DNA from 4 places in the Pseudoalteromonas shioyasakiensis genome. Region 2 is predicted to be linked to each of the others. Evidence: predicted binding sites of a transcription regulator. Region 2 holds the regulator's gene; each other region holds the start of a gene.
The links. The regulator sigma-54, encoded in region 2, starts transcription at its own class of promoters, with help from an activator protein. The targets are predictions, from matches to a motif close to GTTGGCACGNNNNTNGNNT.
Positions count from the first base shown of each region.

Region 1: a site for sigma-54 is predicted at 1,133-1,151, ahead of flgB (flagellar basal body rod protein FlgB). Genes of this name have one in related genera too.
Region 3: a site for sigma-54 is predicted at 979-997, ahead of KQP93_RS09305 (LruC domain-containing protein). Genes of this name have one in related genera too.
Region 4: a site for sigma-54 is predicted at 827-845, ahead of KQP93_RS10520 (EF-hand domain-containing protein). Genes of this name have one in related genera too.

Region 1 is NZ_CP077770.1:2,781,318-2,783,525, forward strand. It holds gene KQP93_RS12920 (flagellar hook assembly protein FlgD) at 1-240, opposite strand, end outside; gene flgC (flagellar basal body rod protein FlgC) at 254-685, opposite strand; gene flgB (flagellar basal body rod protein FlgB) at 688-1,098, opposite strand; gene KQP93_RS12935 (CheR family methyltransferase) at 1,234-2,064, opposite strand; gene KQP93_RS12940 (chemotaxis protein) at 2,086-2,208, opposite strand, start outside.
Region 2 is NZ_CP077770.1:483,443-485,650, forward strand. It holds gene hpf (ribosome hibernation promoting factor) at 1-114, opposite strand, end outside; gene KQP93_RS02320 (RNA polymerase factor sigma-54) at 142-1,638, opposite strand; gene lptB (LPS export ABC transporter ATP-binding protein) at 1,754-2,208, opposite strand, start outside.
Region 3 is NZ_CP077770.1:2,009,125-2,011,332, forward strand. It holds gene KQP93_RS09305 (LruC domain-containing protein) at 1-945, opposite strand, end outside; gene KQP93_RS09310 (ATP-binding protein) at 1,169-2,208, shown strand, end outside.
Region 4 is NZ_CP077770.1:2,248,812-2,251,019, reverse strand. It holds gene xthA (exodeoxyribonuclease III) at 1-3, opposite strand, end outside; gene KQP93_RS10525 (exonuclease III) at 247-678, shown strand; gene KQP93_RS10520 (EF-hand domain-containing protein) at 885-1,406, shown strand; gene scpB (SMC-Scp complex subunit ScpB) at 1,537-2,127, shown strand; gene rluB (23S rRNA pseudouridine(2605) synthase RluB) at 2,124-2,208, shown strand, end outside.

The sequences.
Region 1 (2,208 bases), 1.5 Mb from region 2:
TTCAAACTTCTCATTTAAGTTTGAAATACCCTCAGCCATAGTGAAATTCGTCATCTGCGCAATCATTTGATCGTTGTCAGCAGGCTTGCTTGGGTCTTGAAACGACAACTGTTGTGTTAAAAGTGAGAAGAAGTCTTCTTGCGTTAAAGTATCATCTTTCTCTTCTGTTTTATTTTGATTGTCTTGCCAACGTAAATTATCTAAATACGTTGATGACGCACTGCTGATGTCGTTACTCATAACTTATCCTCGGTTACCGCTGCCCAAGCAACAGTGTTTTACTTAACATTTGCTTAGCTGCATCAGCAACTTGCACATTTGTTTGGTAAGAGCGAGAGGCTGAAATCATATTTGCCATTTCTTCTACAACATTAACGTTAGGTTTGTAGATATAACCATTTTCATCCGCACTTGGGTGGTTCGGGTTATATTCAATTTGCAGAGGTTTATCGCTCTCTACAACACCTAATACTTTAACGCCAACAGAAGAGCCCTGAGGATTGCTTTGTGATGATGACGCTTTAGTCAGCTCTGCAGCAAAAACAGGATGGCGCGCTCGGTATGTCTGATCTTGGCTGGAACTAATCGTATTCGCATTCGAAATATTACTGGCTGTGGTATTTAAGCGAACATTTTGCGCACTCATACCGGTTGCTGAAATATCAAAAACATTATACAAACTCATGATTAAGCTCCTTGACTACCGAGGGCTTTTTTAAGGCCTTTAATTTTACTACTCATAAATTGCAGGCTTGCCTGATACTCTAATGAGTTCTGTACATACAAGTTTCGTTCCACTTGTATATCGACTGAGTTACCATCACCTGTATCTGCTTGATTTGGCGTACGAAACATTTCCGCACTGCCAACAAAACGACTGCCCCCGGCAATATGTTTAGCATCGGTTCTTACCATGCTATTGCCGCCTTGTTGGTTGCTTTTTGCCGCTTTTAATGCCGAGGCAAAATCGATATCTTTCGCTTTATAGCCCGGCGTATCAGCATTAGCGATATTTGTCGCTAATAACTCAGCGCGTTGTGAACGGATCAACATCGCATGAGGATGAACACCAAATGCTTTATCAAAACTGATAGCCATAACCATCTCCAAAAAATTGACTCTGCAGTGGTTAATGCAAAAGCTAAGCCAAGAATAAAGAGATGATTATGTTTATGTAACAGACTGAAAAATAGATAAATTTAGCAACCTAAGGACTAGGTTGCTAAGGAGAGTTTACTTTTTCTGATAGATGATACCCGGGTTACAACGAACCATATCAAAGCTATCACTTAAGCCCGCCATTGATTCTGACGCACCTAAAAACAGGTAACCTTTCGGGTTTAAAGCTTGAGCAAATTGCGAAATGATTTTAGCTTTTACTTCTGGTGAAAAGTAAATCAACACATTACGGCAAAATATGATGTCAAACTTGCCCATTAGGGCATATGAATCGAGTAAGTTTAAATGTCTAAAGCTGACCATTTTACGTATAGGGTCAACTACCTGAGCCATTCCATTACCGCTGTCCTTAAAGAACTTTTGACGACGCTCCATCGACAAGCCACGAGCGAGCGCCAGCGAGTCATACTCAGCATTCTTGCACATATCAAGCATGGTATTAGAGATATCAGTGCCAATAATTTGCGCACCCATCTTTAATACGCCTGGGTTTTTAGATTGGAACTCGGCAACCGACATGGCAATTGAGTACGGCTCTTGTCCTGATGAACTTGCCGCTGACCATATTTTTAGTGGCCTACGCACATCTTTAAGCTCAGGAAATAGTTTTGTTTTCAATAACTCAAACGGATATTGGTCACGAAACCAAAGCGTTTCATTGGTTGTCATCGCATCAACGACAGCGGCACGAAGCTGCCTCTCATGAGGGCTTAGTGTTTTACTTACCAACTGTGATAAAGACTCAACATTAAAACGCGCCATAAGCGGCGCAAGGCGGCTTTTAACTAAATAAAGTTTATTATCGCCAAGCACAATGCCACATTGTTGCTCTAAAAAAGAGCGGAATTGATCGTATTCGCTTTGTTGTAAATGCTTATTTTCCAAAGTAATACCACCTATAAATAATTAATCACAATGAACCCACTTCTTCACAGCTGTCGCTAATTCATCTGGGTTAAATTTTGCAATAAAATCATCAGCACCCACTTTTTCGATCATTGCTTGGTTAAACACCCCACTTAAAGAGGT
Region 2 (2,208 bases):
ATGAACATTATTAATATGGTCAAAATGCCTTTCTAGTTTCGCAAACTTGGTGTTTACATAGTCTCTTAATGAATCTGTGATTTCTACATGACGACCAGTTAAATTTAGTTGCATAAGCATTTTTCCTTCTATGTAAAACGTCTAAATCAGACTCTTACGCTGATTAGACGGAGGTATTGCTAGAGACTCACGATATTTTGCAATTGTACGTCTAGCTACTTTAATTCCTTGCTCAGCCAATATATCTGCAATTTTGCTATCACTCAATGGTTTAGCTGAGTTTTCTGCAGCGACTAACTTCTTGATTAAAGCGCGTATTGCTGTAGAAGAACACTCACCACCATTTTCGGTGCTGACATGGCTTGAGAAGAAATATTTCAACTCAAAAATACCCCGTGGGGTATGCATATATTTTTGCGTTGTTACCCGTGAAATCGTCGATTCATGCATTTCGACCATTTCAGCAACATCATTTAGCACCATCGGCTTCATTGCCTCAGGGCCATGCTCAAAGAAAGCTTGTTGTTGTTGAACGATACAGTTGGTCACTTTTAATAGCGTATCGTTACGGCTTTCTAAGCTTTTAATAAACCACTTAGCTTCTTGTAAGTGAGAGCGAATAAATTGGCTGTCGCTACTTGATTTAACAGAGCGAGACATCGCCGCATATTGGCTGTTCACTCTAATCTTTGGCATACAGTCTGGGTTTAACTCGACTACCCAGCGACCTTTTACTTTTTTTACTGATACATCAGGTATGACGTACTCAGACTCTTCGCGCACTATGCTATCCGCAGGCTTAGGATTTAAGCTGTGGATGAGCGTCATCACTTCTTTAAGCTCGTTTTCTTTAAGCTTAGTCTTTTTCATCAAAGTTCGATAGTCGCGACTCGCTAATAATTCGATATGCTCAGATAAAACCATTTTAGTTTCAGCTAAATATGGCGTATTAGCATCGAATTGACGTAACTGAATGCACAGACATTCTTGTAAACTGCGTGCGCCAATACCAACAGGATCAAATAACTGAATTCTTTTTAAGACCGCTTCGACTTCATCAAGTTCGATTTCTTCTTCATCGCTATTTTGATTAAAGCTTTCGACGATATCTTCACAGCTTACCGTTAAAATACCTGATTCATCGATAGCTTCTACAATTGCCACAGCAATCGCTTCATCAGTAGGGCTAAATGGCGTGAGCTGTAATTGCCACATTAGGTATTCGTGAAGGGTTTCGGTTGATGCACCCTGATAGATTGATTCATCTTCAGGCATTGGCCCTGACGATGTTGAAGGGGCGGCACTCATGTACTCATCCCAGGTAACATCCATAGCTAAGTCATCGCTTACGGTGTCTTTATTGAGAGCATCACTACTTTCTTGCTCGTATTCGCTAGGAGCTTCTTCGGCAGACGCGCTGACTTGCACATCGTCAGATTCAGCTTTTTGCTCATTCTTGCCGGTGCTTTCTTCGTTGTAATCCGCTTCTTCCACTTCAAGTAGAGGATTACTATCAAGCGCTTCTTGAATTTCTTGCTGGAGATCCAATGTACTGAGCTGCAACAAACGAATAGCTTGTTGCAGTTGTGGAGTCATTGTAAGTTGCTGGCCCATGCGCAGCTGTAATGATTGCCTCATGTATCCCTAACAATCCTTTTTAAGTTATCGATAACTGTGCAAACACAGTTAAGTCATTATCGATTTATTGTCATTGTTATAAGTCTAGCAGATGCTCTAGTCGCTGGCGTAATGGTTACAGCCTGAATTGCTCGCCTAGATATACATCGCGTACAGTTTGGTCTGCTAATACGTGCTCAGGTGTGCCTGATGCAATTAGCTCCCCATGAGAAACAATGTAGGCTTTTTCACAAACATCAAGGGTTTCTCGAACATTATGGTCAGTAATTAGTACACCAATACCACGATTTTTTAGGTGCTCAATTATTTTCTTTATATCTAACACTGAAATTGGATCAACACCAGCAAAAGGCTCATCTAAAAGGATAAATTTAGGATTTGCGGCTAATGCGCGAGCAATTTCAACACGGCGGCGTTCACCACCTGACAGCGCCATACCTTGGCTATCGCGAATGTGTTGGATGCTAAATTCATCGAGTAAGCTATTTAGTGTTTCTTCGCGACCTGCTTTGTTTAGATCTTTGCGAGTTTCTAAAATAGCCATCAAGTTTTGGTACACCGTTAACTTTC
Region 3 (2,208 bases), 1.5 Mb from region 2:
AACGGCCCCTAGATAGACTAAATTTGATTGATCTTCATTAGGGTCAAACAAATGGCGAGCACCACTATCAGCAAGCGCTGTTTTATATGGCATAGGTGCATCGCCAAAGTCGATTGAGTTATCAGTTACTTTTACTTCTGCAATAGCACAGCGAGCGCCATCATTTTGATTAGATGTTGGCCCTAAGGTGAACACTGCTGCGGTGGGTGTATAACCAACGATAGGACTGGTACTCAAATCTACTTTATGGATTTTACCGCTGCGGTTATTACTAAAATAAAATTGCCCTTGCACATCAAAATAGCCAGCACCGTTAGCGCCAGTATCCCCGGCTATGTCGAGGTTTGCTATAAAAGTGGGTGTCTGATTATCTAAATTGATTTCGTACAGGTCGCCATTTGACTCAACCGCATACAAAAGATTGCTATGTGGATGAAAAGCAAAATCATAAATAGCTAAATTCCAGTTCGCTGAGCCTGCAACTAATTGCGCCTGATACTCGTCGGCCTCTTCAGTTAAATCAATGCCATACAAACCAAATTTAGGGTGATATAAATAGTAAACCGCCCGATTAGTTTCACTATTTACATGAATATCACCAACATAAAAATTGGTATCTGGCAGACCATTTACATTCAAACGTTGTAAAATATAATCGTCACCAATACGTACAACACTTCTCGGGGCTTGTTTACTAAAGCCATACATATATTGGTCTTGATAATTAAAGCCAACCGCATTAACACTGTCGTTATTAGCTTCTGTTGTAAAATTCATTGATGCAGCAAGCACTGTGGCTTTTGCAGACACCAAGTCAACGCCATACATTTGCGCAGGCGAACCTTGAATCAAAAATGCTTTACTTGGGCACTGTTCAAATGGTTCTGCACTTACAAAGCCTGTTGCAAGTGCTGTTATTAGGTAAGCGGGTATATTACTTTTCATAATTACACTCTCCTGTGGATGTGTCATTACTCAAAGCAGTAACCATTCCAAAATATAACTCTATCTATAACAAACGGTTATTAAAAATCAGACTGAGTATTTGCAAGATGCAAGAGGCATAATTGCATAATGCAATTCTTTTTAGCTATAAAAGCAAATCATTCCCACTTAAAAGAATGACATGCTAGACTAGTTAGGTATAAAAATAATAATAAACCCTACTATGAAAATTAAAGCCCCTGTTATTCTGTACTTTGCCTTATCAATTAACAGTGCTTTTGCATCAACACTGCAACAAAACATTGATGAAGCCAGAATAATCAGTGACTACCAAAAACGATATGACTATTTAAAAGCCATCGATAAAAAGCTTATTGAGTCTGCCAGCCTTGCAGAACAAGTAAGTTATAACGTTAGATTAATTCACGTTCACATACACCTCGGCCAATTTCAACAAGCGCAAACTATCATTGATGAACTTGAAGCGGGCTCAAAATACAAAAAAGACTCCCCCATATACAGCGAGTTGTATCTAGCGAAAGCGCGGTTGGCATATAGAAAAAGTGACTTAGAAACCGCAATTTATTTATCGCAACAAAATGTCGCCCTATTTCAGCGCTTACAACTTACCCATTATGAAATTGATGCCGTGGCGAGTCTTGTCAGTGCTTATCATAATGCTGGCGAATATCAAGCAGCCTTAAACTTGCTTGAAGTTTATATTCACGACAACAATCGCGAATTAACCTTAAAGCAAAAAGAAATGCTCTATCATGGTTATTCGCGTAATCTTGAACAGTTAGACCGCTTAACGCTTGCACTCGAATATAAGCTAAAACGCCGTGAAGTTATTCAACAGATGTCGCCGTCTATCTCGTTACAAGCTGGCATAAGTTATTCAATTGCTCAGAGTTATTTAGATTTAGAACAATACGAAAAAGCAAAGAACGAGTTTATTATAGCTCTTAGTTTTGATAGGCAAACAGGTTCACTTTCTGATATCGGACATAGTTTAGTTAAGCTTTCCCAATGCGAATATGGGCTAAAAAACTACCCTGCAGCACTTGAATACGCACTAGAGGCTCAACAGGTGTTCGCAAGTTATAACAGCACGAGAAATACTGCCTGGGCAAATCATAATATTGCGATCAATTTGCTCGAAATAGATAAACCTGACCAAGCATTAACCATTGAAAAACAAGTGATCACTGAACTAAAGCAAGACGATCACTTATATATTGATGTATTACTCACATTAGCAAA
Region 4 (2,208 bases), 1.8 Mb from region 2:
CATGGTGCACCTATTATTTTTGTTTCAGTGTTTAGCGCAATTCTATCATCAAACTAGGGCTTATTCATGAGCTAATTACGAAAATCAAATTGGGTAAATGTTGATCAATTGCTGCTTAATTTAAAAACATTGTTAACTCACTATTAATTATTAAATTAAATAAATAATTCAGTTGATCTACTGATTTTTGTTTATATAATGCGCGCAAACCATCCGTTCATATTATGTACTATTTAAAGGTAAACCATGAAAAAACAATTAGTGATGCTTTCTCTTGCATGTATCTCATTCAGCTCATTAGCAAGCAACCCGCACTACTTTTCAGCTGATAACCGTATTGAGTCAAAGTTATGTAGCTTAAGTGCGAACGAAGGGTTTACCGCTGCACGTAAAGAAGCAGCAAAGCATGGCATTTCAATGTCACGTTTTTCAAAAAGCATTTTATGTAACGGTACTGACATCCGTGAAATTGCTAAAAAAGCACAATCACAAGAAGCAGCTAAAGCAGCTGTTGAAGTGTTTGCTAAAAATGAGCAAAAAGAAACTCAACTTTGCATCACTGCACTTAAAAAAGGTTTAACACCTGTGCGTGAAAAAATTGGTAACTTAAATACGTTAAAATGTAACGGCGAAGCAGTAACAGACTTCGTTAAGCGTTACCAAAACGCAGCTATCTAATAGCGGCATTTTTGTTATTTGTAAAAAGCGCTCTTCGGAGCGCTTTTTTTATGAAAAAATTACAGCACTCCATGAAAAGCTTGCTAAATCATAGGCTTAACCTCAACTTAACCGAGCTGTAAGTGCTTGATTTTAGCCAATAAGGCATTTTGGCATTCAACTTGTAACAGTCGAAGTGAATCTAATCGACTACAAGGAAATGTCTTATGAACAAGTTAACTTTAGCATCAACAATTTTAGCAGCACTAAGTCTTTCAGCATGTTCTGCAAGTAACTCTTTAGCAAAAATCGATAGCGATTTTGGCAGCCTAGATAATGACAATGACGGTTATATCTCTAAAGTAGAAGCTGACGATGATGCAATTTGGGATCATTTTTCAAATATCGATACCAATATGGATGAGCAAATCAGCCGTACTGAATTTAATGCATACATGCAATTAAATACGGGCAAGGTAGCAACTGATAGTGAGGTATCTGAATCAGCATTTAAAGCTGAAATCGCTAAATTTGACCCAATCGAAAATGACTTTAAATCGTTAGATAACGACAAAAATGGTTATGTTTCTATTGAAGAAGCCGATGACGACGATATCGCAAATCACTTTGGCTATATGGATAGCAACAAAGATAAGCGTGTAAGCCGCACTGAGTTTGTTAATTACATTAGCAAATATGGCAGCGACGTTGCCGAAGATGATGCCCTTGAAATGGTTAAAAATAGCTAATTTCAATATCCATTCATAAATATCCCCCAAAGCCAGTGTTTTACACTGGCTTTTTTACAATAATTTTTCCAACCTTGGCCGACTTCTGTCATAATAGAGCGTTAGTGATTTAAAATGACCTTTAGTAGCGATGGCCACAAAACGTATCAGTGATGAACAGTTAGTCGAAATCATAGAAGCCGCGATTTTTGTTGCTGGAAAACCTGTGTCTAAACGTCATTTAAAAGAGACAGTATTAGCTGATTTAAGCGTATCTATGCCGCGCATTAATAATGCAATTGAACAAATTCAAACGCATTATCAAACCCGAGGCATTAAGCTTGTTGCAGTAGGCAGCGGTTACAGGTTTCAAGCCTGCGCTAGTTTAGCGCCCTGGCTGGCAAACTTATGGCAAGAGCGCGCACCTAAATACTCACGAGCACTACTAGAAACTTTATCCTTGATTGCCTATAGACAACCTATTACCCGTGGTGAAATTGAACAAGTACGGGGGGTTGCTGTTGGCTCAGGAATTATTAAAACCTTATTAGAAAGAGAGTGGGTTAGAGTTGTTGGCCATAAAGAGGTGCCTGGGCGCCCAGCGTTGTATGCCACAACATCCGCTTTCTTAGATTATTTTTCATTAGCTGGTTTAGATGAATTACCGCCGTTACCTGAACTTCAGGAGAGTAAAATCAACCAGTTATTGAGCGATCCTTCTGTGAGAGAACTATCTGAATGAGTAATGTAGAAACTGAAAAGTTACAAAAAGTATTAGCCCGTGCTGGCGTGGGTTCACGTCGTGAAATGGAAAAATACATCG